DNA from 2 places in the Williamsia sp. M5A3_1d genome. Region 1 is predicted to be linked to the other one. Evidence: riboswitches for the same ligand, from Rfam matches in the RefSeq annotation. Region 1 holds a riboswitch; the other holds the start of a gene.
The links. A riboswitch is a leader RNA that binds a small molecule or an ion and turns the genes downstream of it on or off. The one in region 1 is predicted to bind cyclic di-AMP.
Positions count from the first base shown of each region.

Region 2: linked by a shared signal. The riboswitch ahead of ACLBW1_RS09275 (transglycosylase family protein) and the one ahead of ACLBW1_RS16545 (C40 family peptidase) in region 1 are both predicted to bind cyclic di-AMP.

Region 1 covers NZ_JBKEZX010000003.1:911,662-926,474, reverse strand. The annotation lists gene ACLBW1_RS16610 (GNAT family N-acetyltransferase) at 1-84, shown strand, start outside; gene ACLBW1_RS16605 (class II 3-deoxy-7-phosphoheptulonate synthase) at 40-1,440, opposite strand; gene ACLBW1_RS16600 (polyadenylate-specific 3'-exoribonuclease AS) at 1,495-1,977, opposite strand; gene ACLBW1_RS16595 (glycosyltransferase 87 family protein) at 2,011-3,252, shown strand; gene ACLBW1_RS16590 (lysophospholipid acyltransferase family protein) at 3,174-3,896, opposite strand; gene ACLBW1_RS16585 (ROK family protein) at 3,968-4,945, opposite strand; gene ACLBW1_RS16580 (hypothetical protein) at 4,942-5,322, opposite strand; gene ACLBW1_RS16575 (ArsA-related P-loop ATPase) at 5,422-6,585, opposite strand; gene ACLBW1_RS16570 (SRPBCC family protein) at 6,591-7,028, opposite strand; gene ACLBW1_RS16565 (hypothetical protein) at 7,033-7,446, opposite strand; gene ACLBW1_RS16560 (glycosyltransferase family 4 protein) at 7,558-8,676, opposite strand; gene ACLBW1_RS16555 (hypothetical protein) at 8,691-10,025, opposite strand; gene ACLBW1_RS16550 (NlpC/P60 family protein) at 10,028-11,062, opposite strand; gene ACLBW1_RS16545 (C40 family peptidase) at 11,262-11,855, opposite strand; cyclic di-AMP (ydaO/yuaA leader) riboswitch at 11,872-12,073, opposite strand; gene ACLBW1_RS16540 (hypothetical protein) at 12,184-12,465, opposite strand; gene ACLBW1_RS16535 (DEDD exonuclease domain-containing protein) at 12,699-14,462, shown strand; gene ACLBW1_RS16530 (Lrp/AsnC family transcriptional regulator) at 14,512-14,787, shown strand; gene trpD (anthranilate phosphoribosyltransferase) at 14,792-14,813, opposite strand, start outside.
Region 2 covers NZ_JBKEZX010000002.1:369,779-384,591, forward strand. The annotation lists gene ACLBW1_RS09240 (MFS transporter) at 1-200, shown strand, start outside; gene ACLBW1_RS09245 (DUF2771 family protein) at 207-794, shown strand; gene ACLBW1_RS09250 (cold-shock protein) at 791-1,213, opposite strand; gene ACLBW1_RS09255 (hypothetical protein) at 1,437-1,646, shown strand; gene ACLBW1_RS09260 (flavin reductase family protein) at 1,643-2,152, shown strand; gene moaA (GTP 3',8-cyclase MoaA) at 2,307-3,338, shown strand; gene ACLBW1_RS09270 (MoaD/ThiS family protein) at 3,356-3,604, shown strand; cyclic di-AMP (ydaO/yuaA leader) riboswitch at 3,995-4,133, shown strand; gene ACLBW1_RS09275 (transglycosylase family protein) at 4,143-4,784, shown strand; gene ACLBW1_RS09280 (molybdenum cofactor biosynthesis protein MoaE) at 4,965-5,402, opposite strand; gene ACLBW1_RS09285 (MogA/MoaB family molybdenum cofactor biosynthesis protein) at 5,402-5,878, opposite strand; gene moaC (cyclic pyranopterin monophosphate synthase MoaC) at 5,875-6,300, opposite strand; gene ACLBW1_RS09295 (hypothetical protein) at 6,361-6,555, opposite strand; gene ACLBW1_RS09300 (helicase-associated domain-containing protein) at 6,589-8,952, shown strand; gene ACLBW1_RS09305 (GrpB family protein) at 9,185-9,688, opposite strand; gene ACLBW1_RS09310 (DNA repair helicase XPB) at 9,807-11,459, shown strand; gene ACLBW1_RS09315 (LppU/SCO3897 family protein) at 11,479-12,090, opposite strand; gene ACLBW1_RS09320 (LppU/SCO3897 family protein) at 12,104-12,886, opposite strand; gene ACLBW1_RS09325 (pyridoxal phosphate-dependent aminotransferase) at 12,988-14,148, shown strand; gene ACLBW1_RS09330 (alpha-ketoglutarate-dependent dioxygenase AlkB) at 14,196-14,813, shown strand, end outside.

The DNA of each region.
Region 1 (14,813 bases):
GATGGATGGCACGACATGCACTTCCACGGACGGGTGGCGTCAGCCGCGCAGCATCTCCGCGACGAGGAACGCCAGCTCCAGTGACTGCTGGGTGTTGAGGCGCGGGTCGCAGGCGGTCTCGTAACGGCCGGCGAGGTCGAGGTCGGAGATGTCCTGTGCGCCACCGAGACATTCGGTGACGTCTTCACCGGTGAGCTCGATGTGCACCCCACCCGGATGCGAGCCCAGGGCACGGTGGACCTCGAAGAACCCCTGCACCTCGTCGACGATGCGATCGAAGTGCCGGGTCTTGAAACCGGTCGACGCCTCGTGGGTGTTGCCGTGCATGGGGTCGCACTGCCAGATCACCTTGTGACCGGTCGCCTCCACGGCCGCGACGATCGGCGGGAGCACGTCGCGCACGTTGCCGTTGCCCATCCGCGCCACCAGCGTCAGCCGCCCGTCGACGCGGTGCGGGTCGAGACGCTCGACGTACTCGACGGCCTGCTCCGGCGTCGTCGTGGGGCCGATCTTCACGCCGATCGGGTTCGCGATCAGCTCGGCGAGTGCGATGTGCGCGCCGTCGAGCTGACGGGTCCGCTCGCCGATCCACAGGAAATGCGCCGACAGGTCGAACAGCACCGGGTCGCCGTCGGGGTCGGCGGGGTTCTCGGCCAGGCGCAGCAGCCCGCGCTCGTAGTCGAGCACCAGCGCCTCGTGGGAGGCGAAGATGTTGGCCGACTCGAGGTTCGAGTCGCGCACCTCGCAGGCGTCCATGAAACGCAGGGCGCGATCGATCTCCGAGGCCAGCGCCTCGTAGCGGGCCCCGGCGGGCGATGTACGGACGAACTCCCGGTTCCAGTCGTGCACGCGGTGCAGATCGGCGAGGCCCGCGCCGGTCAGGGCGCGCACCAGGTTCATCGCGGCACTCGCGTTGGCGTAGGCACGCACCAGGCGCGACGGGTCGTGAGCGCGCACCACCTCGTCGGCGACGAATCCGTTGACCATGTCGCCGCGGTACGACGGCAGGCCGAGGGCATCGGTGTTCGACGACCGCGGCTTGGCGTACTGACCCGCGATGCGCGCGACCTTCACCACCGGCATGCTCGCGCCGTAGGTGAGCACCACGGCCATCTGCAGCAGCGTGCGGATGTTGCCCTTGATGTGCGGCTCGGTGTTGTCGACGAACGTCTCGGCGCAGTCGCCGCCCTGCAGCAGGAAAGCCTCACCGCGGGCCACCTGGGCCAGCTGCCCCGACAGGCGGTGCACCTCCTCGGGCATGCAGATCGGCGGCACGCTCTCGAGCACGGTGCGCATCGCGCGAGCCTTGTCCTCGGGCCAGCTCGGCTGCTGCAGCGCGGGCCGTTCGAGCGCCGCGGCGAATCGATCGGCCAGAGCGCCGGGGAGCGGGGGCAGCTCGGGCAGTTCGTCGAGCGGTACGTCTACGGTCCAGTTCACCACCGGCCCAGCTTAGTGCCCACGCCGCGCGGCCCCTCGGAGCGGTCGTGGCGCAGGTCAGGCGGTGAGCTCGGTCATGGCCTTCCAGCGGGCCAGATTGTGTCGCGCGTCGACGAGGGCGTCGTGGGCATCGGCCGGCGACGGTGGCAGCGGTGGACGCCCCAGCGCCTCCCAGTGCTGGCGGAGCTCGCGGGTGAAACGCGGGATCGGCCGCGGCAGCGCGGTCATCGACCCCCAGAGCTGGCACAGCACCACGTGGTCGTAGGCGCCGATCCACGCCCACAACTCGATGTCGTCGCCGGACGCGGTCAAGAAGTTCAGCAGATCGTCACGTATCTGTCGCCTGCTACGCCACACCTTCGACGACGGCGACGGCAAGTGTGGCAACACATGAGCCCTGACCCAGTCCCCGGCGCGCTCGGGATCGAACTCCGAGGAGACCGCGTAGAACTCACGCCCGTCCTCGGCGACGACACCGATCGAGACGAGCTCGATGGTTCGTCCGTCTTCGATGAACTCGGAGTCGTAGAAGAAGCGCATTCGGAAAAGCCTAGGCGCTTCGCCGCACACACGGTGACCGCCGTGGTCGTCGCGGCGTTCGCCGTCACCGCGCTCGTCCGGGTGGTCGGCATGCCGCTCACCCACTCGTTCGGCGACTTCGCACGCATCGACATCGACGTCTACCGACTCGGGGCGCAACTGTGGCGCAACGGCGGATCGCTGTACGCCGCGGGGTCGATGCCGTTCACCACCGACGGGATCTGGCTGCCGTTCACCTATCCCCCGTTCGCCGCCCTGTCGTTCCTGCCGTTCACCGTGGTGCCCCTCGTGGTCGCCGGCGCCGCGATCGCGCTCGTCACCGTCGTCGCGACGGTGGCCGTGTCGCGGATCGTCGTCACGCGTCTGCGGATCGGACCCGCCGCCCGCCGTGGGACGCTCGCCCTCGCGGTCGCGACGGCCGCGCTGTGGACCAACCCGTATTGGATGACGCTGGGCTTCGGACAGGTCAACGTCGTGCTGATGCTGCTCGTCGCCGTCGACCTGTTGGTGCTGCCGAAGGAGTCCCGGTGGCGCGGGACCCTGATCGGGGTGGCGGCGGCGATCAAGCTGACCCCGCTCGCGTTCGTGCTGTTCCTGATCGTGCGTCGCGAGTGGCGGGCGACAGTGCGCGCGATCGGCGTGTTCGTCGGGCTGGCCCTGCTGGGACTGGTGTGGGCGCCGGTGGATTCCGTGCGCTACTGGGGCCACACCGTGTTCCACACCGACCGCATCGGCGACCTGTCCGGCGGTATCAACCAGAGCGTCAACGGGTTCTGGATCCGGGTGCTCGGGTGGTCGGGGCCGGCCGAGCAGGTGGTGTGGGCGCTGTCGGTGGTGGCCCTGACCGCACTGGCGGTCGTGGCGGTCCGGCACTGTGATCGCCTCGGCGGCGACGTGCTCGCGGTGTCGGTGGTCGCCGTGTGGGCGGTGATGGTCTCGCCCACGTCGTGGGCGCATCACTGGGTGTGGGCGGTCCCGGCGATCATCGCGCTGTCGGTGGTCGCGGCGCGCACCGACGATCGACGGGTACGCCGCGCGTACGCAGCTCTCGCCGGGGTCGGTCTGCTGGTGATGGCGACCGGACCGTTCCAGTTCCTGCCCGCCCACGCCTCACGCTGGTCGGGGGTCGACGTCGTCGCGGGCAATGCGTACTGCCTGTGGGGACTCGCGGTCCTCGTGACGATCGTCGTCGTCGGTCAGGCGGCGGGCTCCGACCGCTCCCCCGGGATGGCCGGGGCGGCACCCTCGGGGGCGTTCTTCAGGCTGGCGGCATAGATGTCGACATACTTCTGACCACTCAGGCGCATCAGTTCGTACATGATCTCGTCGGTGACCGCGCGTTCGATGAAGCGGTTGCCGTTCATGCCCTCGTAGCGTGAGAAGTCCAGCGGCTTACCGATCTTCACGGTGATCTGGGCGCGTCGGGGGATGGTGGTCCCGGGCGGGTTGAGCTTGTCGGTGTTGATCATCGCGACCGGGATCACCGGGACGCCGGTCTCCATGGCGATACGGGCGAGACCGGTCTTGCCCTTGAACAACCGTCCGTCGGGTGAGCGCGTGCCCTCGGGATACATACCCATCAACTCACCGGATTCGAGTTTACGTCGCGCGGAGATCAACGCGTTCTCGGCGGCGTCGGCGCCGCTGCGGTCGATCGGGATCTGCCCGACGGCGGTGAAGAACCAGCGCTGGAAGCCACCTTTGATGCCGGTGCCGGTGAAGTACTCGCTCTTGGCGAGGAAGTAGATACGACGCGGGACGGCCATCGGGAGGTAGAAGCTGTCGACGACGGCGAGGTGGTTGCTGGCGAGGATCGCCGGGCCTCGCGACGGGAGGTTCTCGAGACCCTCGACACGCGGGCGGCCGACCACCTTGAGGATCGGTCCCAACAGGACGTACTTGAACAGCCAGTACCACATACCCCAGCAACTCCGATCGACCCCGTCGTGCCCCGAATCCGCAACCACTCGCAACCTGCGGACGACTCTACTCACCCATGCAGTGCGGGGACACCGTCGGCGAGATCGGATCTGGCGACGGCGGCGGCGCCGATCATCCCGGCGGCCTCACCGAGTTGGGTGCTGCGGATGCGGGCCAGTCGTCGATGACCGCTGCCGGTGACCATCGCGCCGTAGTGTTCGCGGGCCTCGTCGAGGAAGAGACTCCCCGCGGCACCGACACCGCCGGCCAGCACGATGAGGTCGGGATCGAAGATGTCGGCGATCATCGCCATGCCCTGACCGAGCCATCGGGCGAAGTCGGCGAACGCTGCCACCGCCACCGGGTCACCGTCGTGCGCGGCCGCGGCCACCCGTCGACCGGTCAGCGATCCCGGGTCCTCGGCGATCTCCCGGGCCAGGGCGCTCGTCGGGAACCTGCCGTCGGCGACGATCTCCACGACATTGTCGACGAGAGCGGTTCCGCTGCAATACCTCTCCCAGCACCCGCGCTTGCCGCACGAGCAGGGACGGCCGTCGACGACGACCTGCAGGTGCCCCAATTCGGGGGCCACGCCGTGGCTCCCGCGGTAGATCTCGCCCTCGAGGAGGAACCCGACGCCGATACCTGTGCCGATGGCCAGGACGATGGTGTTGTGGCCACCGGCTGCGGCACCGAAGCGGCGCTCGGCGATGGCCGCAGCGTTCGCATCGTGTTCGCATGACACGGGAAGTCCTGTGCGGCGCGACATCTCGGCCGCGACGGCGGTCTCACGCCAGGGCAGGTGCGGCGCGAAGCGGACCACCGAACGATCCGGGGTGAGGAACCCGGCGATCGCGAGTCCCACGGCGACGACCTCGGATCGCGATCGGAGCCGGTCGACCATGTGGTCGAGGCACTTCTCCAGTGCCCACGCGGTGGCGGGCGTCTGAGCGCGTGCGGTGTCGACGATCTGACCGCGTTCGTCGACGACGGCCGCACGGATGCTGGTGCCGCCGATGTCGATCCCGATCGTCAGATCGCCGGTCACAGCTGGGGTTCCCCGGTCTCGACCTCGACGGTGATCGGCACGAACCCGGTGGTGTGGGCCGGCCGGGTCGAGGAGGTGCGTTGGGCACGTTCGCCGACGGCTTCGGTCAGCCCCGCCGAGATGGCCTCGAGCACGGCGATGGCAGCCGCGATGAGCCGGTTCACGATGTCACCGATCTCGGCGATCATCTGATCGACGGCCTGTCGGATGGCGGGACCGAGATCGGCCGACGCCCGGTCGCCTTGAGCAACCGATCCCCCGTCGCGATCGCTGATGACGGTGGTCGCGAACTGTTCGATCCGGTCGAGCATCGCGAGGACGAGTGCACGCATCGGATCCGCGTCGGGAGGTCTCTCCCCGCGGGCCGATTCGTCCATTCCTTCTCCCTCGAGCATTCGCCGACACGTGTCGGCGGGACACGCGTCATCTCGTCGTCCGGTCGTCGTCGGTCGCTGTCCCCCGGCGACGGGTGGATGTCAGTCGACACCCTGCCCGGTCCGGGGCCACACCCGGGGATCGGGCTGGAACCGGATGTTCAGCATGCCATCCTCCCATCGGGCGTCGGTCACCGTGCATCGGCGCAGGACCGAGGGCAGCGACACGCGGTGCCGGACGCCGCTCAGCGTGACCAACAGGTCGTCGCCGCTGCGACCGAGTGCGAGCGATCGTGGATCGGGCAACGGTTGGCGCCACGAGAGCCGATAGGTCGCGGTCACCCCGGTACCGGTGAGGTGCTCGACCTCTGCCGCACGGCTGCCCACCGCCGTCCCGGGCCGGTCGGAGATCGACACATCCAGTTTGCGTAGCGCGGCCACGGTGCGCGGCGGAACCGGGAGTGACTGCACGACAACCGCATCCAGGCCGGTACGGGGCGAGACGGTGTCGGTGTCGGTCGCCGGTTCGGCGGCGGCGACACCGGGATTGATGAAGACCTCCGAGGTGACGATGCCCATGAGGTCGAGCACGGCGACGTGGCGCTGCGCCATCTCGGCGCCGTGCACACCGGTCGGGACGACCACGTGCGCGTGCACGCATGTCGGGTCGACCAGGAGTTCGACGATGTCGAGACAATCGGCCACCAGTGCGTCGACGACCGCCGCGCCACCGGTCAGTCGGGGGTTCTCGGCGGCGCCGGCCAGACGACGGTGTCGAGGCCAGAGCCGCTCCACGTAGTCGGCGACCATGGCCGGGACGCCCAGGAAGCCCGGGGCGTCCATCCCGCCCGAGCAGTCGACGACGATCCGCGACCACTGGCCGGAGACGGCCTCGTCGCGGATGCGACGCCACGCGAGGAGTTCGGCAACTCCGGGGAGTCCGGTCAGCTCCTCGGGATCGATGTCGCCCAGGCCCTCGGTGAGGGTGCCGCCGGCAAGAGAAACCGGGGCCCGCAGTCCCGACCATGCCTCACCGAGCAGTGCGAGGGTGTCGATCTCGAGCAGTGCGGCGCCCTGCGAGATCGGAACGGCAACGCCCGGAGTGGAATACACCCCGAACACACGTGACGCCTGCCGGAACCGGTCGAGGGTGATCAGCAGCGCTCGCCCGTCGGATCCGCCCCGCACCGGCCCGACTGCGGCCGCTGCGGCGATGGTCGACACACCTGCTCCCCCCGGCCCCAGCACGATGTGGACCGGCGCCACGTCGATCAGCCCTCGACTCGCTTCTTGAGTTCCTTCAACGCGACGTCGGTGATCGCCTTCTCGGCGCGCCGCTTGAGCGCCCCGATGATCGGGATCGCCAGGTCGACCATGAGTTCGTAGGTGACCTTCGTCGAGCCCGACGTCTGCTGCACGAGGCTGTACCGCCCCTGCTGCGCGGTCTGCAGGTCGCTGCTGATCAGATCCCATTCGACCGCATCGCCGGTGGGCGCCCAGACGTAGGAGAGCTCATAGGTGTCTCGGAGGACCCCGGCGTCGAGACGGAAGCGCACCTGCTTGGCACGGTGGCCGTCGCCGGGGTCGGTGATGGTCACCTCGTCGGCCGCCGACACCCATTCGGGATACCGCGCGAAATCGGCGATGACCGCCATGATCGCCTCGGCGTCGGCGTTGATGACTATGGATTGTTCGGTGCGGTCGGCCATCGACTCACCCTCTCCCCACGGCCGGTTCCCCGGCCGCTCGCCCGGCTTCGAGGCGATCCTTCACCTCGGTGGACATCGTGCGCCCGGCGACGCGACGACGGTGGTTGGCCGACGCCAACCACGCGGCGCGGCGGCGCGCGGAACCCTCAGCGACACCATCGGCGTTCTCGGCGGGTTCGGCGTGCATGAAGTAGTGCAGGACGAAACCGTCGAGCACCTCCTCGAGCCAGACCTCCATGGTGCCGTTCGCGCCGCCGGTGATCGACCACCGCATCCCCTGCTCGACGCGGTCCTCGACAACGGTGAGTTGCAGGTCGGGCCACCATCGACGCCATCGTGATCGATCGGCGAGGACGCGCGGAGCGTCGTGCGCCGACGCGGCGACGAACGTCTCGTCGGCGACCTGGATGCTGCTCACCGCACTAGCTTCACATATCGACCCCGGCGCACACACCGCAGCGTGCCGCATCGTCGCGGCCGTCCGCGACCGGGCTGTGTACCGCTGTGCATCGGTCCGTGGCCCATGGTTCTACAGCAGCTGCATGAGGCGCGCGGCCATGGAATCCCACTGCCAGTCGGACACGACGACGTCGCGGCCCGCTGCACCCATCTGCGCGGCGTGTGGCCGATCGGAGAGGATGGCGCAGATCGCCAGTCCGACGGCCGAGACATCGCGACCGTCGACCACGGTGCCGGTCACGCCCTCCTGCACGGTCTCGGGTGCGCCACCGGAGTCGCCGGCGACGACGGGCACGCCGCACGCCGAGGCCTCGAGGTAGACGATGCCGAGCCCCTCGACATCGAGACCACGCCCCCGGGTGCGGGTCGGCATGGCGAAGACGTCGGCGGCCGCGTGATAGGCCGGTACGTCCTCGGCGGCCACCGATCCGGTGAACACCACGTGTTCGGCGACGCCTGCCTCGCGGGCGCGGCGTTCGAGCGTCTCGCGATAGGGGCCGCCACCGACGATGAGGAGCCGGGTTCCGGCGACGTTGCGCCGGATGTCGGCGAGTGCCTCGATCAGGGCGTCCTGCCCCTTGCGCGGCACCAGTCGTGACAGACACAGCACCACCGGTGCGTCGCCGAGGTCGTGTCGATCCCGGATACGTTCGCGCGCAGCCGGATCGGGCGCGAAGCGCCGGCTGTCGACGCCGGGGGGAAGATGTTCGAGTGCGGCGTCGGCCCCGAAAGCGGCGGCGAAACGGTTGCGGGTGTAGCGGCTGACGTAGGTCACCACGTCGGCGTGGGTGCCGATGTGGCCGAGCACCTGGCGGGCCACGGGCAGCATCGACCACCCCACCTCGTGGCCGTGTGTGCTGGCCACGATCCGCCGGGCGCCGCCGGACCGCAGGTGCGGCGCGAGCACGGCCAACGGTGCCGCCGCGCCGAACCAGACCGTGTGGATGTCGTGCTCGGCGATCAACGCGCGGGCCCGTCGGGCGACCGCGGGTGTCGGCAGCATGAGGCTGGTGCGGTGGCGCACGACGGTGAACGGTTGCGCTGCGTCGAACGCATCGCAGCCATGCCACCGCGGCGCGTAGACGACGATGTCGCGCGCGGGCATCCGCTCGACCAGGTTCAGCAGATACGACTGGATACCGCCCGGTCGCGGCGGGAAGTCGTTGGTCACCAGAAGGGTTCGGTTCATCGGTCGATCACGGGTCACCCTCGTGCGGCGTCGCGCAGCCACTGCCGCCAGCCCGAGATGACCGCGGCGCCGGGACCACCGAGTGCCGCGGTCATGGCCTGCGCCTGCTGTGCGGGCGTGCTGGGACCACCCGAGAGCGACAGGTAGAGCTTCTTCAGGTCGGCTGCTCCGTGGGTCTGTGCCACGTAGGCCGCGAACGACCAGGCCGTCTGGTAGGCCACCGGCGCCCCTGCCCCGGACACCGTGAACGCGTCGTCGGCGGGCAACCCGGCCGGCACCGATCCGGCGGCGACCTCGGCCATGAGGTCGGGGGCGGCGTCGGAGATCGACCGGTAGGTCCCCGCTCGTCCGACGTACTCGGCGACACCTTCGGTCACCCAGGTCGCGGCGGTCGGTTTCGTCGCGGTGCGGGCCGCGACGTGGGTGAGTTCGTGTCGCAGCACCACGTCGAGTGCGGGTCCGGGCAGACCCGTGATCGCGCCGGGGGTGAACACCACCCGCTGGCCCACGGTGTACCCGTCCACCGCGTCGTCGGAGGCCGAGACGGTGGCGGCCGCGGCAGCGCTCGCATCGGCCGCCGCGCTGCGCGACAGAGCGGCGAAGGTGGTGGTCGAATCGGTCGCCACGACAACGGTGCGTCGCGGCCAGTCGGGACCCCAGAACGCGGCGACCGCGGCGACCGCTCCCGGCATCGCCGCCTGTATGCGTGCACCCAGCGCTCGACTGCCCGGGTAGTCGAGCACCACCGACTGCTTGCCGCCGGTCGCGACGCGGCGCGCGGCGACGCCGGGGAAGTCGAAGAACTGTGGCCCGGGAGCCGCGGACGTCCCCAGCAACGGTCCGGCCTGGCCGACGATCTTCCAGTCGTCGCCGTAGCGCGCGAACACGAAGGGGTCGGTGACCGTGACCGGTGGTTCGTCGACGCCGGCGATGGCGTAGCGCGCCACGGTGGGGACGACCCAGGAATCGGAGCTGCCGGCGTCGTCGAGTCGGGACTGGACGGGCTCGGGGAGGAGTTGTTCGCCCAGGCCGCCGGAGCTGGCCGGATCGATGCGGTAGTCGAGCGTCGACAGGCCCACGTCGTGGATGGCGACGCCCTCGGCGACGAGCATCTGCCGGAACGCCGGGGCGGCGGTCACGTCGACCAATGCCCCGATCGCGTTCGCGTCACCGGCCTTCTGCGCCGCACTCAGCTTGTCCAGAGTCGTTCGGACACCGTCGGTGCGCTGCTGTTCGAAGACGTTCTGCGTCGACGACGTCGGTGCCGCGCTGTCAGCACCACCGTCGCCGCAGGCGGCCAGGACCGTCAGTGCGATCGCCAGCGGGACCGCACCCCATCGGCGCGCCACCGTCAGTAGCGCCGGGCGGAGTTGTACGGGCCGGCCTGGTCGATCGGTACGACCTTGACCGGGACGCCGAACGTCGAGGCGTGCACCACGTACCCGTCGCCGACATACATGCCGACGTGGGTGGCATCGGGGTAGTAGATGATGAGGTCGCCCGGTCGCAGGTCGCCTCGCGCGACCGGCGTGCCCCCGGAGAGCTGGGATTCGCTCGATCGCGGCAACGTCTCGCCGGCCTGCTTGAACGCCCACACCATCAGTCCCGAGCAATCGAACTGGGTCGGTCCGGTGGCACCCCACACATACGGGTCGCCGATACGGGTGAGCGCGGCCTGCACCGCGATGACGGCTGCGGCGGTGCCCTTCGGGATGAGGGAGGCGTCGAAGTCGATGTTCGGTCCACGTAGCGCTGCGAGTTGCTTGCCCGTGAGCGACTCGTAGACCGCCTTGACCTGAGCGATCTGCAGCTGCAGATCACTCTGCTTGGCCTGCAGGTCGCCGCGGGTCTTGTCGACGGCGGCGAGTGCCTTGGCGGCGGAGTCGCGCGCGGCCACGGCCTCCGTGCGCGCCGCGGTCGCCGAGGCGGAGGCCTTCTTGTAGGCCCGCAGGTCGTCCGCGGTCTGGCGCGACACCATCTCGAGGCCGGACATCTGGTCGAGCAGTGACTGCGGCGAGTCGGAGACGAGCACCGCATAGAGACGGTTCACACGCGCACCGCGGTAGCCGGCACGCACCAGCGCGTCGACGCGGTCCTGCAGCTCGTCGAGTCGTGACGAGAGACCGTCGAGGGTGGCCGTGGCCTTGGCGGCCCGTGCGTCGGCTGCGGCGACGTCACGGCGTCGCTGGCCGAGTTCTTCCTCGGCGCGGTGCATGGCCTCGGCCGATTTCTCGGCCTCACGTCCGAGCGAGGTGTAGCGGGTCAGGAGTTGGTCGGGCGAACGCGGTGCGGGCTCGGCACCCGCAGGCGCCGCGAGCGTCACGGCGAGAACGACAGCGACAGCGAGCACGACAGCCATCTGGATGGCCCCGAGAGCACGGGTCATCGCGTTGTCCGTCACCACACGCATTCGTCGACTCACCACTTCCACCACACCGGTTTCCGGTTCACGACGCCCGTAGGGCAGTCGACGCAGCCGGGAGAGATTCCGTACCCACCGGCGTCCGCCGCGAACGATACGCGGTCACCGGACCCCCGCGCGGGGCGTTCGGCGACAGTCGGATCGGCCGACCGCCGGGTGTCGATCAGTAGCGACGTGCGGCGTAGAAGTCCATCGACTTCAGGCTGGCCTTCTGCACGGGGACACCCTCGGTGCTCGAGTGCACGATGGTGCCGTTGCCGATGTAGAGACCGGCGTGGGAGCCGCCGTTGAAGATGACGACGTCGCCGGGACGCAGGTCGCTCTCCGCCACGGGACGGCCGCCGCCGAGTTGTCCGTAGCTGTCACGCGGGATGGTCTTGCCGGCCTGCTTGTAGGACCAGTAGACGAGTCCGGAGCAGTCGAAGGCGCTCGGGCCCGCGGCGCCGTAGACGTACGGCGAGCCGATGCGGGTGACCGCGGCCGACGCGGCGCGCTGACCGATCGCACCGTTGCGTCCGAAGAGATCGGGCGACGATTCGGGGCCGTTCGGCTTCGGCTTGGCCTTGAACTGCGGCGGGATCTGGTTCTCGGTGATGCCGGGGATCTCGAACGTCCCGATGCCGGGGACGTTCACCGGGGCGGCCAACGCGGGCCCTGCCCCCATCGCCACGGTGCCCAGGGTGATCGACCCTGCGATCACCGCTCCTCGCGCCGTCTTGAGACCGGTGCTCGGCTGTTGCAAACGATGTTTCGCCACGAAGCGAGTTCTCCTCAATATCTTCCTCGACCGCCTACCGGGTTAGCTGTCGGATTCGGGCCGGAAGACTGGCCCTACCCCCGGTGACGTCGTGCGGACGTGCGAGATCTGATCCCGACCGGCCGTTCGATTCCCACGGGGGATTCACCCCGATCGGACTGGGTCCGAAGTGATGGTTCCCCGATTCGCCCCACAGGGCGATTGAGCGGTGACCCGGCGATCCGCGACATGTCGTCGCGGGACACCCCGCAAGGTCTCGGAAAGGTTACGAAACCGTATGTCGATCTGTCCACCGGGACACGAGTTCGGCGCGTTGCCGCGCGAAAGGTCACCCGGCGCGCAGTTCTCGCACGTCAGCGAGGTCCTGCGTCTCGTGACCACGCGTTTCGGTGACGATCGGTTCACGCCTCGCGGAGGCGCCCACCAGTCCCAGTCCGATGAACACCTCGACGGCGTCGCGGACCGCATCGACATCGACTGCGGCCGGCGTCGGCACCGAGCGCAGTCCATCGGTGCTGTTCACCGCGGTGGGCAGCCCGACGAACACCGTCATCATGCAGCCGTCGCAGGAGCGGGGACGTCCGGGGCACGTCGCGCAGTCGATCTGCATTGTGATCTCCATCTCATTCGGGTCGGGAGGGCGTTTCGGCGGAATAGCAGCGGTGCCACGGGCGTGTGGTCCGCGATCTCGCACCGGTGTCGACCGGTATGAACGGGACGCTAGACAGGCCCTCCGACAATCCCGTCGCCGCGGAGGACCCGTACCGGGTTGTCGGGGTGTCGAACTAGCGTTCGCCTCATGCGTCACCCTCATCACATGGGTCCCGTCGGATCGACGTGGTCGTGACCGCCGACAGCGGCGTCGACGACCGCGGAGTGCAGTTGGCCTTCGACGAGATCGACGACCCCGGGAACGACACCTCACTGCGCGAGACGACCTTCGTGGTGGTCGATCTCGAGACGACCGGCGGCAGCCCCGTCACCGACCGCATCACCGAGATCGGCGCGGTGAAGGTTCGCGGTGGGGAGATCCTGGGCGAGTTCGCCACCCTGATCGACCCGGGGTGCGCCATCCCCCGCCACATCGTCGCCCTCACCGGCATCACCGAGGCGATGGTCTACCGGGCCCCGAGGATCGACGAGGTGCTGCCCGCGTTCCTCGAATTCGCCGACGGATGTGTCCTCGTGGCGCACAACGCCCGCTTCGACACCGGCTTCCTGCGCGCCGCCGCGACCGCCCAGGGCCGGCCGTGGCGGTTCCGTCGGGTCCTCTGCACGGTCGTCCTCGCCCGGCGGGTGCTGCCGCGCGACGAGGCGCCGACGGTGAAGCTCTCCGCCCTCGCCCGACTGTTCGCCGTCGGCACCACCCCGACCCACCGCGCACTCGACGACGCGCGCGCGACCGTCGAGGTGATGCACGCCCTGTTCGAGCGGGTGGGCAACCTCGGCGTGCACACCTACCGCGAACTGGTCGAGTTCCTGCCCGGGCTGACCACCGCCCAGCGCGCGAAACGCACCATCACCGACGGCCTCCCCGCGCGCCCCGGGGTCTATCTCTTCCGCGGCCCGTCCGGTGAGGTCCTCTACGTCGGTACCGCCACCGATCTGCGCCGCCGGACCCGGCAGTACTTCACCGGTTCGGAGACACGGCCGCGGATGCGCGAGATGATCTCGCTGGCCGTTCGCGTCGACCACGTCGAATGTGCGCACCGTCTCGAGGCCGGGGTCCGCGAACTGCGACTGCTCGCCGCGCACACGCCCGCCTACAACCGGCGCTCGAAGACCCCGCACGCCGGGTGGTGGGTGGTGCTCACCGACGAGGCGTTCCCCCGTTTCACCATCAGCCGTCGTCCCGGCGAGGTCGCGGTGGGTCCCGTGCGGGTGCGCTCCGACGCGGCTGCCCTCGCAGAGCTCGTGGCCGACGTGTGCGGGTTGCGGACATGCACCCGCCGGATCGGCGCATCGGGTCGGCACACGTGTGGCCTCACCGACACCGGGCGACGACCGGTCGGCGGCTGTCGTGGCGCCGGGGCCGAGCCGGTGGGCGCCGACGACTACGCGCCGGCCGCCGCCCGCGCCCGCGCGGTGCTGCTCGGCGAGGACGACTCGCCCCTGGAGGCGGTTCTCGACCGTCTCGAGGTCCTGGCCGCCGCGGAGATGTTCGAGACCGCAGCCCGTCTGCGTGATCAGCTCTCCACGACGCTGGCGGCGCTGGAGCGCTGCCAGCGGCTGGCGTCGCTGTGCGCGATCACCGAGCTGGTCGCCGCGCGGTCCGACGGTGCGGGCGGATGGGAGCTCGCGGTGGTCCGACACGGCCGACTCGCCGCGGCGGGCGTCGCCGTCCGCGGCGCCCCACCGGTCGCGATCGCCGAGGCGCTGGCGGCATCGGCAGAGACGGTGCTGCCCGGTCCGGGACCGCTGCGCGGGGCGTCGGCCGAGGAGGCGGCGTTGGTGCACGCGTGGCTCGTGACACCGGGCACCCGGATCGTCTGCAGCACCGACGGTTTCGTCATGCCGGTACGGTCGACGGCCCGGTGGTCGCACTGGCGCGACCGGGCGGGTGTCGCACGGTCACGGTCGCGGGAACTCCTCGGCTTGGCGGGCTGATCGTGCTCTCACGGCCGATCGACACCCGTGGCGCCATAGACTCGGACAGATGATCACGGCCATCGTTCTCATCTCTGCCGACGTCCACGCCATCGACGAGACCGCGCAGGCCGTGGCCGACGTCGAGGGCGTCCGTGAGGTCTACTCCTGCGCCGGCGACGTCGACCTCATCGCGACGGTCGCGGTCCGCGACCACGAGCAGATCGCGGCGGTCGTCACCGGAACCATCAACAAACTCCCCGGGGTCCGCCACACCGCGACGCACATCGCCTTCAAGACCTTCTCCAGTTCCGACGTCGATGCCGGGTTCTCGATCGGCGAATGACGCGCTAGGTGAACGCCGCCCACCGG
Region 2 (14,813 bases), on a different contig from region 1:
TGTGGATCGGTTTCACGGTGGTGTCGGTGCTGCTGGCGCTGGGCCTGTCGCAGACGTTCTTCACCTACCGCGGCGCCACCCTGGTCCCCGGGTTCGGTGGTCGCCGCCCCGAGCAGACCCGACCCACCGGCGCCATCGACCTCGACCGCTTGGCCACCCGCCGTGTCCGCGTCGAGTCACACGAGAAGAACGGACAGTAGAGCCCTGTGTTCAGACTGAGCTCCGGCGAGAAGAAGTTCTTCGCCATCATCACGATCCTCGGCGTCGTCTTCGTGGCGGTGGTCGCGGGAGGCGTGTTCGCGCTGACCTCCGGCTCCGAGGAGGAGGCGCCCTACCTGCAGGCCACCACCGGCAAGACGCTGGTGAAGGTGCAGCCGACGATCCTGTGCGACATCGACCTCTCGAACTGCCGCAAGGGCAAGGAGGGCACCTTCGCGCGCGAGCTACCCGTCCCGGTGGGCGAGCAGGCCATCATCTCGGTGTCGCAGGGCATCGCCGACGCACCGTGGGCGCTCACCGTCGAATACCTGACGCCGAAGGGATTCGAGCAGGAGCCTCCGGTGTTCTACGCGCCCAATGAGCGGTTCACGTTCACGGTGTCGTCGACGAAGGACAAGATCGTGTCGAACGTCGAGGTCCGTCTCCCCTCGGGCCGCACCGACGCCGGTGGCGCACCCATCACCCGCGGCTTCTGGTCACTGAAGACCCTGCCGCCGAACACCCCGGTCCCGAGCGATGCGGGAACGACCGGCGACTACGCCAGCGACCTTTATCAGAACAACCTCGGGAGCTAGTGCTCGAGCTCCCGGGCGACGGCGCGGACGACCTCGGAGATGCGCTGCGCGGTCTTGCGATCGGGGTAGCGACCGTGACGGAGATCGGGTTGCACCTTGCCCTCGAGCAGGGTGATGAGGTCGGCGACCATGCCGTGCAGCTCGTCGGGTGAGTGGCGCTTCGCGGCCGGCTCACGCGCGGCGGCGGCCTCGCGGGCGTTCTTGGCGACACTGGGGGCGGGTTCGAGCACGGTCACCGACAGCGCCTGCGGGCCACGACGACCCGCGGCCATGCCGAACTCGACCTTCTGGCCGGGCTTGAGCCCCTCGACGCCCGAGGGCAGCGCGCTCGAACGCACGTAGACGTCCTCCCCGCCCTCCTGGGACAGGAATCCGAAGCCCTTTTCTGCGTCGTACCACTTCACCTTGCCGGTAGGCACCGTGTCACCTTCACATCGTCGTAGCGTCTCGAGTCGTCGGGCGAAGGGATCCCCTGGCACGACGAAAGCGCACCGAGGTGGAGACATCAGTCCCACTCACCGACGCGCTACTCCACCATTCTATGCCCTCCTGCGTCGAGAGATTTGCCCGCACGGACTCGATCACCGCCGACGACGGGCGCCGATGCGCACCCGACCGGCCCGCTGCTCTACCGTCGTGGGTATGCCATCGGCTTCCGGGAACCGACTGCTCTATGCAGCGCTGATCTTCTTCGCGATCGGCATCGTGGCGACCGCGACGATGTTCGCCGTCCCCGCACTCGACGACGGCACCCGCGCGCCCGCCCTGGTGTACCTGTTCACCCTCGGCCTGCCGATCGGCTTCGTGCTCGCGCTCGTCTTCGCCCTGCGTTCGGGGAGGCGACACCGATGACCGTGACCGTGGCCGATCTGCGTCCCGCCGCCGACGGCGACGCCCTGCGCAGCGCCTACAGCTGTTTCCCGTCGGGAGTCGTGGCGGTGTGCGCGGAGATCGACGGTGTCGCGGTCGGGATGGCGGCGAGTTCGTTCGCGACGGTGTCGCTCGACCCGCCGCTGGTGTCGCTGTGCGTGCAACACACCTCGAGCACCTGGCCGAAGCTGCGTGACGCCCCGTCGATCGGGGTGAGTGTCTTCTCCGCGGGCCAGGATGCGCTGTGTCGCCAGCTGGCCGGGGCGGCCGCCCATCGCTTCGACGGCGTCACCCCCTCGGTCACCGACTCCGGCGCGCTGTTCGTCCCCGATGCCGCCGCGATCCTCTCGTGCACCCTCTACAACGAGATCCCGGCCGGCGACCACAATCTGGTGCTGCTCGAGATCACCGAGCTCGACGCCGATCCCGACATCGAGCCGCTGGTGTTCCACGCGAGTACGTTCCGGGCTCTCGAAGCCCGCGCCTGACTCCCCGAGCACCCACCTGCCGTCGATGTGATCGTCGCTCGCGGTCGCAGCTGGCTACGCTGGTGTCATGACAGCCATCGCCCTGGGCATCCCGCTCGCCGTGCCCGGCGGCTCGGGCGCGGCGACGTCGGGCATGGGCGTCGACACCGACGGCATGCCCACCGAGGGCCCGATGGTCGACACCTACGGTCGCGCCGCCCGCGACCTGCGTGTGTCGCTGACCGACCGCTGCAATCTTCGCTGTACCTACTGCATGCCGGCCGAGGGCCTCGACTGGCTGCCCGGTGACGCCGTGCTGTCGACCGACGAGATCATCCGCCTCATCACCATCGGCGTCACCGACCTCGGCATCGAGGCCGTCCGCTTCACCGGCGGTGAGCCGCTGCTGCGCAAAGACCTGCCGCGCATCGTCGAAGCGGTGTCGGCGTTGCCGGGCCATCCCGAGACCTCGGTGACGACGAACGGTCTGGGTCTGCGCCGCCATGCGAGGGCGCTGGCCGCCGCGGGCCTGAGCCGGGTGAACGTCTCCCTCGACACCCTCGACCGCGAACGCTTCGCGGCCATCACGCGTCGCGACCGCATCGCCGATGTGCTCGACGGACTCGATGCGGCCGCCGAGGCAGGTCTGACACCGGTCAAGGTCAACGCGGTGTTGCATCCCGACGGCGGTCTCGACGACGCACCTGCCCTGCTGGCGATGTGTCTCGAGCACGGCTTCTCGCTGCGGATCATCGAGCAGATGCCTCTCGACGCCGGGCACACGTGGTCGCGGACGGACATGATCACCGCCGATCAGATCGTCGAGCGGCTCTCGCGCGACTTCGACCTCGTCGCCGACACCGCCCCGCGGGGGTCGGCACCGGCACAGACCTGGATCGTCGGGGGCCATCACGTCACCCAGGCCGACGGCACCGTCGTCCCCGCCCGTGTCGGGATCATCGCCTCGGTGACCCGGCCGTTCTGCGGCGACTGCGACCGCACCCGCCTCACCGCCGACGGGCAGTTGCGCACCTGCCTGTTCTCGACGACCGAGACCGACCTGCGCGCACTGCTGCGCACCGGCGCCGACGATGCTGCGATCGCCCTGGCGTGGCGCGGCGCCACCTGGGGCAAGTTGCCCGGGCACGCCATCAACGACCCGGGCTTCCTGCAGCCCACACGACCGATGTCTGCGATCGGCGGATGAGCGTCGACCGCGACACCGTGGCCGTGCAGGTGCGCTACTTCGCGGCCGCGCGCGCTGCGGCCGGTCACGACGAGGAGACCGTCGAGCTCGGTTCGTCGGCGACGGTGGGCGACCTGGAGTCGGCGCTGGGGCGTGAGAACCCGGCGTTGGCGCAGGTCCTGCGGCGTTGCACCTATCTGCGCGACTCGGTCGCCGTGCGAGACCGCTCGATGCCGGTGATCCCGTGCGCTGTGATCGAGGTTCTACCACCCTTCGCCGGTGGCTGAGGTCACAACTGCGCATCTGCGAGATCCCGACTGCGCGACCACTTTTCGGGTGTCCGCGGAACCATTCCCGCCCGTGTGAATTCATGTCCCGCAACCGCTGTGACCTTGTTCACATCACGGGGCGATAACGGATCGGACACGGACCGGCTATCACCGCTGTGGCCTGCGAGGACGACCGAAACCCGATCGACACGTACCGCAGCACCACGACTCGTTCGTCATGCGAAGGTATGACACACCTGAGACGAACACGTAGCGTCTCGGTTGGCCGCACCTGTGGCCACACCCGAAACAACACGTTCTGTCTGCCGCGCCAAACCTCGTTCCGTGGACAGAGCCTCCAGAGACACACTTCAGGAACGAGGGCGGGGGACCCACCTCCGACATCGACGGTCTCGGCCGCCGACATCGGAAACGGAACTCGTCATCCACGACGAGTCCCTCGGGGTGAAGCTCCGCACTGCGGAGCCGGGCAACCTCTCAGCCCGAACCCGACAGCTCACTTCGTCGGCGCGTGGAGAGAGGAAACAACAGCTCTATGTCCGGACGTCATCGCAAACAGTCATCCGCCACCCGTACCGTCGCCCGCGTGGCCGTGACCTCCGCCGTTCTCGGCGGTGGCGCCACCCTCCTCATGGGAGTCGGAAACGCCTCGGCCGCCACCGATGCAGAGTGGAACCAGGTCGCACAGTGTGAGTCGGGCGGCAACTGGGGAATCAACACCGGCAACGGCTACCAGGGCGGGCTGCAGTTCAGCCAGAGCACCTGGGCCGGGCACGGCGGCACCCAGTACGCGCCCACGGCCAACGAGGCCACCAAGGAGCAGCAGATCGCCGTCGCCGAGCGCGTGCTCGCCGGCCAGGGCAAGGGCGCATGGCCCGTCTGCGGCACCGGCCTCGGAGCCCCGACCCCGCGCAGCGCGCCGACCGACGTGCCGAAGCTCCCCGAGTTCAAGGCCCCGAGCTTCGACGGCGAGGCCTCGGCCCCGGTCAAGGCCCTGCAGGAGACTGCGGCCAAGACCACCGACGACGTGAAGAAGCAGATCGACGAGGCCGTGAAGCGACCGGGTATCAACCCCGCGATCGCCGGGTTCTGGGAGCAGGCCAAGCGCAGTGGCTTCCAGCTCGACGCAGGCCAGATCGCCCTGTTCAACCAGAACAAGGGTCTTCTGCCCCGGTGACCGTCTGACGGCACCGACTCTCTGAGACGAAGGGCCCCGCACGTGACCTCAGGTCCGTGCGGGGCCCTTTTCCATTCCCCGACCGTGCCGAAACTCCACGTCGACCGTGCCGTTGTCGCCGCCGACCGTGCCGTTGTCGCCGCCGAGCGTGCCGTTGTCGCCGCCGAGCGTGCCGAACCGTCAGGCCGAGCCGACCCATTCGTCGCTGCCGTCGGCGAAGATCTGGTGCTTCCAGACCGGCAGGGCCTCTTTGACGTCGTCGACGAGGCGCGCGCAGGTGTCGAACGCGGCGCGGCGGTGATCGGCCGCGACGGCAACGACGAGCGCGGCGTCACCGATCACGAGATCGCCGACCCGATGCGACACGGCGATCGCCCGCACGCCGTCTGATTCCGCGGCGACCTTCGCGACGACCTCGGCCACGACATCGCCGGCGGTGGGGTGCGCCGAATAGTGCAGTGCGCGCACGTCGCGACCACCGTCGTGGTTGCGGACCGCCCCGACGAAACCGACGACCGCGCCCGCGGCGCCGTCGGCGGCGGTCTCGACGGCTTGTTCGTGGTCGGCCAGATCGATGACGTCGGCGGTCACGACAGCGCGTGCGACGACCGCGGCCATCAGTGGTCGCCGCCGCAGATCTGATCGAGCGCGTGCGCGAGCACCGGTTCGAGCACCGCGAGGCCGTCCTTCACTCCGCCGGTGGAGCCGGGCAGGTTCACGATCAGTGTCGTGCCGGCGATGCCCGCGGTGCCCCGCGAGAGGATCGCAGTGGGGACCTTGTCGACCCCGGCAGCGCGCACGGCGTCGGCGAGGCCCGGGATCTCGCGGTCGAGCACGGCGCGGGTCTGTTCGGGCGTCAGGTCGGTGGGGTGCAGTCCGGTGCCGCCGGTGGTGATGATCAACGACACCTGGTCGTCGATGGCGGCGCGCAGCGCGACCCCGACGCCGTCCCCGTCGGCGACCACCACGACATCGTCGACCTCGATCGAGCGTTCACCGAGCCATGCCGCGATCACGGGCCCGGTGCGGTCGGCGTACACACCGGCCGCGGCCCGACTCGACGAGACGACGACGCGCGCGGTGTGGGTGGTCATCGGGTCCAGGTGCCGCGCTTGCCACCGGACTTGGTGAGCAGACGGATGTCGGTGATGCTCGCCCACGGATCGAGAGCCTTGACCATGTCGTGCAGGGTCAGACCGGCCACCGCGACAGCGGTCAGGGCCTCCATCTCCACCCCGGTGCGGTCGGAGGTCGCAGCGGTCGCGGTGACGTCGATGCTGTCGGCCGCGATCGCGAAATCGACCGCCACCGACGACAACGCCACCTGGTGACACAGCGGGATGAGGTCGGGGGTGCGTTTGGCGCCCATGATGGCCGCGATGCGGGCGGTCGCGAGGGCATCACCCTTGGCGAGCGCACCGTCGGACAGGGCGTCGATCACCTGCGCGGTGGTACGGAACGTCCCGCCGGCCACGGCGACACGATCACTGACGACCTTGCCCCCGACGTCGACCATGCGCGCCGCGCCGGTCTCGTCGATGTGGGTGAGCCCACCACCGGCGGGATCAGACACAGATCAGCGGTTGGGAGTGGTCTTGGCGTGCGTGTACGGCAGCTGATCGACCGGCAGCGGGAACTCGACATCGCCGAAGGGCGACAACGCGCCGGAGATGCTGGCGGCGAACTCCGACACGGCGTGCTCGTGATCACCCTCGTCCGACTGGGGCCAGCCGTTGTCGACGTATCTCTTCTTTTCAGCCACGGCGGTCATTCTGCCATGAGAGCGGTCCCTATCATCGGTGGGATGAGTTCTGGGGATCGACGCGACGGCTCGATCGATGCCGCAGGTCCCGGCGGGCTCGCGGCCGACCTCGCCGCCCGCACCGACGACCAGCTCGTCGCGCTGATGTCCGCGCGCCCCGATCTCGCCAGTCCCCCACCCGCCGGCACCGCCGTCCTCGCCCAGCGTGCACTCGCCGGGCCGTCGATCAACCTCGCGGCCGACGACCTCGACCTCCTGACGGTGGCCGTCGCCGAACAGACGATCCGCCTCGGCACCGACACCTCACGCCGACGCATCGGCGTCCCCACCTCGGTCGACGCGGTGGTCGAAGCACTCGACGGACGAGCCGAGAAAGACGACATCGTCGCGCGACTCGACCTGCTGCGCACCCGTGCGCTCGTGTGGGGTCCCGACACCGAGTTGATGACCGGGGCCCACACCCCGGCCCTGCTGCCCACCCGCGCACTGCATCTCACCGGTCCACTCGCCGATCAGACCCTCGCCGAGATCTCCGACACGCTCTCGTCGGTCAGCGAGCGCGAACGCGAACTGTTGGACACCCTCGCCACCGGGTCGCCGCTGGGCCGCACCCGCGACGCCGCCCCCGACGCCGATCCGCAGCGCCCCGTCCCGCGGCTGGTGTCGCTGGGCCTGCTGGCCCGCGTCGACGACCAGACCGTGGAGCTGCCGCCCGTCCTCGGACAGCTGCTGCGCGGCGAGAAGCCCGGTGAGCCACACGATCTGCGCGAGCCGGCGCTGGTGGCGGTGGCCGGGGCGCGGAAGTTCACCGTCGCCGACGTGGAGGCGGCCGCCGGTGGCGAGGCCCTGGAACTGCTGCGACACCTCACCGACACCGTCGACGCGCTGGGCCGCACCCCGGCTCTGGTGTTGCGTGCCGGTGGCCTGGGCGTCCGCGAACTGCGCAAGCTGTGCAAGACCACCGGGATCGACTCCACGCGACAGGGTCTCGTGGTGGAACTGCTGGCCGGTGCCCGCCTCATCGACAGCGGGTTCCCCGACCCGCCGCTGGAGAGCGGCGAGCCGGCCTGGGCGCCGACGGTGTCGGCCGACCCGTGGCTGCACCAACCACCCGAGCGGCGTTGGTTCGCCATCGCCGACGCCTGGCTGACGCTGCCGCGGCGGCCGTGGCAGATCGGCGAGGCGAGCACCGAGGGGTCGCCCATCCCATCGCTGGCCGGCGACCTCTACGACGTGTCGGCCGTGGTCGAACGACGAATGGTGTTGAGCGCTTTGACTGCCGGCGCCCCGGGGAAGTCGATAGACGTCGACGCACTGATGTCGCTGATCGCCTGGCGCCACCCGCGGTGGCAGCGCCGGCTGTCCCGCCGACTCGTCGAGGCGACCCTCGAGGAGGCCCGCGCACTGGGGCTCGTCGCACACGGCGCGCTGACCGCGTCGGGTCGCGCGCTGCTGACGATGGCCGAACGTGACGCCACCGCGCTCGATGTCGACAAACCGGTGGTCGCCGCGATGGCGAAGGCGCTGCCCGATCCCATCGACTTCTTCCTCACCCAGGCCGATCTCACGGTGACCGCGCCCGGACCGCTGACCGCCGAGCTGTCGGCCGAGCTCGCGTTGGTCGCCGACCTCGAATCCGGAGGCGCCGCATCGGTGTATCGCGTCACCGACACCTCGGTGCGCCGCGCCCTCGACACCGGGCGCACCGGCACCGAGCTGATGGGTTTCTTCACCGCGCATTCGAAGACCCCGGTACCGCAGTCGCTCGAATACCTCATCGACGACGTCGCTCGTCGGCACGGTCAGCTGCGCGTCGGTGTCGCATCGTCGTTCATCCGCTGCGAGGACGCGACCACGCTGGCGGCGGTGCTGTCGTCGCCGGTCACCGAGGCGTTGGCGCTGCGGGCGCTCGCCCCCACCGTCGCGGTGTCCCAGGCCCCGCTACGTCAGGTGCTCGACGAGCTGCGCGCGGCCGGTTTCGCGCCCGCAGGTGAGGACAGTGCCGGCGACCTGGTCGATCTCCGCGAGCGCGGCGCACGCGTCCCCATCCAGCGCAACCAGCGCCGCTCGGCGCGCCGTCCGCCCACCCCGAACACCGATCAGTTGGCGACGGTGGTCACGCGTATGCGGATGCAGGACACGGCCGTCTCGGCGGTGCCGGCGCAGTCGACGAGCGCGGTTCGGGCCGGGGGCGGCGAACCGGCGACCGCGCTGCTGCAACTGGCGATGCGCGTGGGTCGCGAGGTGCGCATCGGCTACGTCGACGCACACGGCTCGGCGAGCAAGCACGTCGTGCTCCCGAAGCTCGTCGGCGCAGGTCAACTGGTCGTCAACGATGCCGACGGCGCCGACGAACGCTACGCCCTGCACCGCATCACCTCGGTGGAGCTGCTCGAGGGGTCGTGACGCCGCGAAGGCTCCGATTCGATACACAAGGTGCACCGATAGGTCCGGGCGTGTGGAGATTCCACGCGCCGACCCCGAGCGGTGCATTTTGTGTACAGAAAGCGAGTTCAGCACCGTCGCGGGGAGTTCGAACTCTTCGTTCCACTGAACGCGACGCTCTGGAGCTGGACATTGTCCGTGCGCCGGTGGCGTCAGCCGTGCTACTGGCCTACGGGGCCTCAGACAGGAGGACCTACTTGTCGTTGATGTCCACGACGGGAAGTCCGCGAGCCGTTCTGGCACGGTTCATGATCTCTTGCACGGTCGATGTCTTCGCTGCGTTGTAGTTCTGCTCCGCGGCGGCCTGGATCTTTGCCTGGGCATACAGCTCCGCGTCAGCAGGATGAGACCGGAGCCAATCCCTGAACACCCGCTGATGAGCGGTAGGCCAGGCGCCGGGTCGGAAGAAGTGCGCAATCCGTTCCCTCACTCCGTTGACCTCGAACAAGAGAACTTCGTGGGACGTCACCCCGCTGCGCACTCGCCATCCGTGCGTCTCCAACCGCGCGAGATACCTGTCCAGTTCGTTCTCGGTCGACAAGCACACGGCCAGATCGATGATCGGCTTGGCCATCATTCCCGGGATCGCGGTCGAACCGATGTGCTCGATGAGCCGCTGAGGGTTGCCGTGCTGGCGAAGGTGAGCGGCGGCACTCGCAAAGGATGACTGCCAGGTGGGGTCGTACGGCGACAACACGGAGAAACCGTACCGGGTCCGATCTGCGATGAGCTGACGCCTGTCGTCAGTCCGACGGGTGGTGGGGCCCGGTCACCCGGCCAGAACACGCCCGCCGAAAACCGTGGACAATGGATCGGTGACCGAAGGCCCTTTGATCGTCCAGTCCGACAAGACCCTGCTCCTCGAGGTCGACCACCCCGATGCGCCCGCCGCGCGTGGCGCCATCGCGCCGTTCGCCGAGCTCGAACGTGCCCCCGAGCACGTGCACACCTACCGCATCACCCCGCTCGCGCTGTGGAACGCGCGTGCTGCGGGCCACGACGCCGAGCAGGTGGTCGACGCGCTGGTCAGCTTCTCCCGCTACGCGGTGCCGCAGCCGTTGCTGATGGACATCGTCGACACGATGGGCCGCTTCGGTCGGCTGCAGCTGGTGAAGAGCCCCGTCCACGGCCTGACCCTGGTCAGCCTCGATCGGGCGGTGCTCGAAGAGGTGATGCGACACAAGAAGATCGCCCCGATGCTCGGCGCGCGTCTCGACGACGACACCATCGTGGTGCACCCGTCCGAGCGCGGCCACATCAAGCAGTTGCTGCTCAAGATCGGTTGGCCCGCGGAGGATCTCGCCGGATATGTCGACGGCGAGGCCCATCCCATCGAACTCGCCGAAACCGATTGGGAGCTCCGCGATTACCAGCAGATGGCGGCCGACTCGTTCTGGGCCGGTGGCTCGGGCGTCGTCGTGCTGCCGTGTGGCGCGGGCAAGACGATGGTCGGTGCCGCGGCGATGGCCAAGGCCGGCGCCACCACCCTGATCCTGGTGACGAACACCGTCGCGGGTCGACAGTGGAAGCGCGAGCTGATCGCCCGCACCTCGCTGACCGAGGAGGAGATCGGCGAGTACTCCGGCGAGCGCAAGGAGATCCGTCCGGTCACCATCGCGACCTATCAGGTGATGACCCGTCGCTCGAAGGGCGAGTACCGCAACCTCGAGCTGTTCGACTCCCGCGACTGGGGACTCATCATCTACGACGAGGTGCACCTGCTGCCCGCACCGGTGTTCCGGATGACCGCCGACCTGCAGTCACGACGTCGCCTCGGACTCACCGCGACGCTGGTGCGTGAGGACGGCCGCGAGGGCGATGTGTTCAGCCTCATCGGCCCGAAACGCTATGACGCACCGTGGAAGGACATCGAGGCGCAAGGCTGGATCGCGCCCGCCGACTGCATCGAGGTCCGCGTCACGCTCACCGACGAGGAGCGACTGCAGTACGCCGTGGCCGAGCCCGAGGAGAAGTACAAGCTCTGTTCGACCGCGCACACCAAGGTCAACGTGGTGAAGTCGATCCTCGCGCGCCACGAGGGGTCGCCGACGCTGATCATCGGGGCCTACATCGATCAGCTCGAAGAGCTCGGTGCGGCGCTCGACGCCCCGGTGATCCAGGGGTCGACGAAGAACAAGGACCGCGAGATCCTGTTCGATCAGTTCCGTCGCGGCGAGGTCTCGACGCTGGTGGTGAGCAAGGTCGCCAACTTCTCCATCGACCTGCCCGAAGCGTCTGTCGCCGTGCAGGTCTCGGGCACCTTCGGGTCACGTCAGGAAGAGGCGCAGCGCCTCGGCCGGCTGCTGCGCCCGAAGAAGGACGGGGGTCAGGCCCACTTCTACTCGGTGGTCTCCCGCGACACCCTCGACGCCGACTACGCCGCGCACCGCCAGCGTTTCCTGGCCGAGCAGGGGTACGCCTACCGCATCACCGACGCCGACGACCTGCTCGGGCCGGCGATCGGCTGAGCCGCCGCACCGCGTCGGTTCAGGTGGGTGTGCCCGAGGGCGGCGCCAGGCAGTAACCGACGGGACGCGGGAGCGCGAAGCCGACCGCCCGACTACCCGAGGGACACTGCGGCGTCATGTCACCTGCGGTGCGACGGGCGACCTGCACGATCGTGTTCGATCCACGGGCGATCGCGGTGCACGCGCGGTCGACGAACGCCGACCGTGAGCCGATCTCGTAGCACCGCCCCTCGCGCAGATTCGGTGACAGGCACAGCGATCCGTCGCCGGAGAGCGACACCTGGTCGTAGGCCGGACCCGCGCATCGCGACCGCGACAGGTCCGACCTGCTCGCGACGTAGTACGTGACCGCGTCGCGACCGCAGCTGGCCCGCCGGACGGTCACCTCGTCGTCGTCGGTGTTCTTCACCGAGACGCAGTCACCGACGGCGACGTCGTCGGTGGAGTCGACACGGTTGTGGATGTTCGTGAACGCGAACACCGCGACGGCGATCACGAGTCCGAGGATGACCACGAGGGCGAGCCAGAGGATCGGCGGCACCGCGCGTCGTCGCGCCGACGGCAGCGGCGGGTATCCCCCGTAGGGAGAGGGCGGGCCGAGGGGTGGCGGCCCGAAGCCGGGGTGGGTCACGGACGAGATCCTGTCATCGCGGGGTCAGCAGGGTGGCGCAGTAGGTGAGCGGTTTCGGACGGGTGAACTGCAGCGGCGTCCCCGCGGTGCACACGTTCACCGACGCGGACTCGACCCGGTCGACCACCTTGACGGCGAGGTTTCCGGCCTCCGGTGCGGCTGCAGCACAGTCGATCTCGGCGAAATCGACGATCGAGCCGTTCGCGGTGGGGAACACGTAACACTTGCCGGTCCGGAGATTCGGCACGAGACACAGTTTGCCGCGATCGTCCTGGGTCAGCTGGGCGTCGAGGGGGTCGCCGCAGACGCTGAATGCACTGTCGGTCTTCTGGGCGACGATGAAGTTGAACGACTGCTCATCGCATGAGGCCTTCTTCGGTGTCGCATCGTTCTTCTCGCCGGTCACGGTGATGCAACTGCCCACCGACACGTCGTCGATGCGGGTGATGGTGTCGCGGTTCAGCACGGCGAAGGCCACCACGATCGCGCCGATCAGCGCGATGATCACCCCGGCCGCGAGCAGAACCCACTTCAGTCGGGAACGACGTGGCGGCGGGGTGCCGTACGGGCTCATCCCGTACCCCATCGCTGCCGCCGGCACCCCGGGACCGTACGGGCCGGGACCCGCCGGGAACGGGGCCTGCTGTCCCGGTGGCGGGTAATACGGCACCTGCGGCGGCGGGTTCGGGGAACCGGGCGGCGGGTAGTAGGGCGGCGGCGGGACGGCTGATCCCGAAGACGGGGCGCCGTCGGCGGGGGCCCACCCGGGCGGCGGCGAGTCCTCGGGACCGGTCATCGCACTCCCTCCGCTTCCTCGTCTGCGGGCCGAACTGGGCCTGTGACCGAGACTACTGCCAACGACGAACGCCCCGCCGGGGGTGTGACAGCCTGGATCCCATGACCACCGTTGCCCGCCTGGCGCCGTTCGCGACCACCATCTTCGCCGAGATGTCGCAGCTCGCCGCCGAACACGACGCCATCAACCTCGGTCAGGGTTTCCCCGACACCGACGGTCCGCAGTCCATGCTCGACGCCGCGTGTGCCGCCATCGCCGACGGCCAGAACCAGTACCCGCCCGGCCCGGGTGTCGCGGTGCTGCGGCACGCGGTCGCCGATCATCAGTCCCGTTGTGTGGGAATCGATTACGATCCCGACACCGAGGTCCTCATCACCGTCGGCGCCACCGAGGCGATCGCCGCGGCGGTTGTCGGATTGGTGGAGCCCGGCCATGAGGTGGTGCTCATCGAGCCGTTCTACGACGCCTACGCCGCGGCGACCGCGATGGCCGGTGCGTTCCGGTCCACCGTGCCGCTCGTCGCCGACGGCGACGGGTTCGTCCTGGACCGCGACGCACTCGCGACGACCATCACCGACAACACCGCGATGGTCATCGTCAACAGTCCCCACAACCCCACCGGTACGGTCCTCTCCGACGACGATCTCGCGGCGATCGCCGACGCCTGCATCCGCCACGACGTGATCGTGGTGAGCGACGAGGTCTACGAGCACCTCGTCTTCGACGGCCGCTCGCACGCGACGATCGCGGCGTTGCCCGGGATGGCCGAGCGCACGTTGCGGGTGTCGAGCGCGGCCAAGACGTTCAACGTGACCGGGTGGAAGGTCGGCTGGGTGTCCGGCCCCGCCCGTCTCGTCGCCGCGGTGCGCACGGCCAAGCAGTTCATGTCGTATGTCGGCAGCGGCCCCTTCCAACCGGCGGTCGCGCACGCGCTGAACCACGAGATGGACTGGGTCGATGCGTCGCGTGCGGCGCTCGAGCGCAAGCGCGACCTGCTGTCGGGGGCGCTTCGCGACGTGGGTTTCGACGTCCACCGCACCGAGGGGACGTTCTTCGTCTGCGCCGATCCACGCCCCCTCGGATACACCGACGGCGAGCAGTTGTGTCGGGACCTGCCGGCGCGGATCGGTGTCGCCGCGGTGCCGGTCAGCGCTTTCGTCGACCGGAGGGAGAACTGGTCGCACCTGGTCCGGTTCGCGTTCGCCAAGCGTGACGAGGTCCTGATCGAGGGGGCCGAGCGCCTCCGCGCGCTACGGCGGTGACCTGCGAACCCCTCGCACACGTGTTCGATCACAGCTAGACTCGAGCGATGAGTGCGGCCGGGCTACAGGGTTCCCTGTTCGACGAGGCAACCGACGAGCCGACATGCTCCGCCCTCGCACCGATCATCGTGCGGCGCACCCTCACCGACGGCGCGTGGGTCGATGTCGCACCGGGATGGATTGCCGGCGCCGCGCAGCTCCATGAGCGTCTCACCGACGATGTGCCGTGGCGGGCCGAGCGGCGCGCCATGTACGACCGTGTCGTGGACGTGCCCCGGCTCCTCTGCCAGTACGGCGAGGGTGTCGCGCTCCCCCATCCCCTTCTCGCGACGATGCGCGACACGCTGTCGGCGCACTACCGACCCGAACTCCCCGAGGGCTTCGCGACCGCAGGCCTGTGCCTCTATCGCGACGGATCCGACAGTGTCGCCTGGCACGGCGACACCATCGGACGTGGGAGCACCGAGGACACGATGGTGGCGATCGTGTCGCTCGGCGCGCCCCGTCCGCTGATGCTGCGTCCACGCGGAGGCGGCGCATCTCTCAAGTTCGTTGTCGCGCAGGGCGACCTGCTCGTCATGGGTGGCAGCTGCCAGCGCACCTGGGAACACGCGGTACCCAAGGTCACCGGAGTCGGACCGAGGATCAGCATCCAGTTCAGGCCC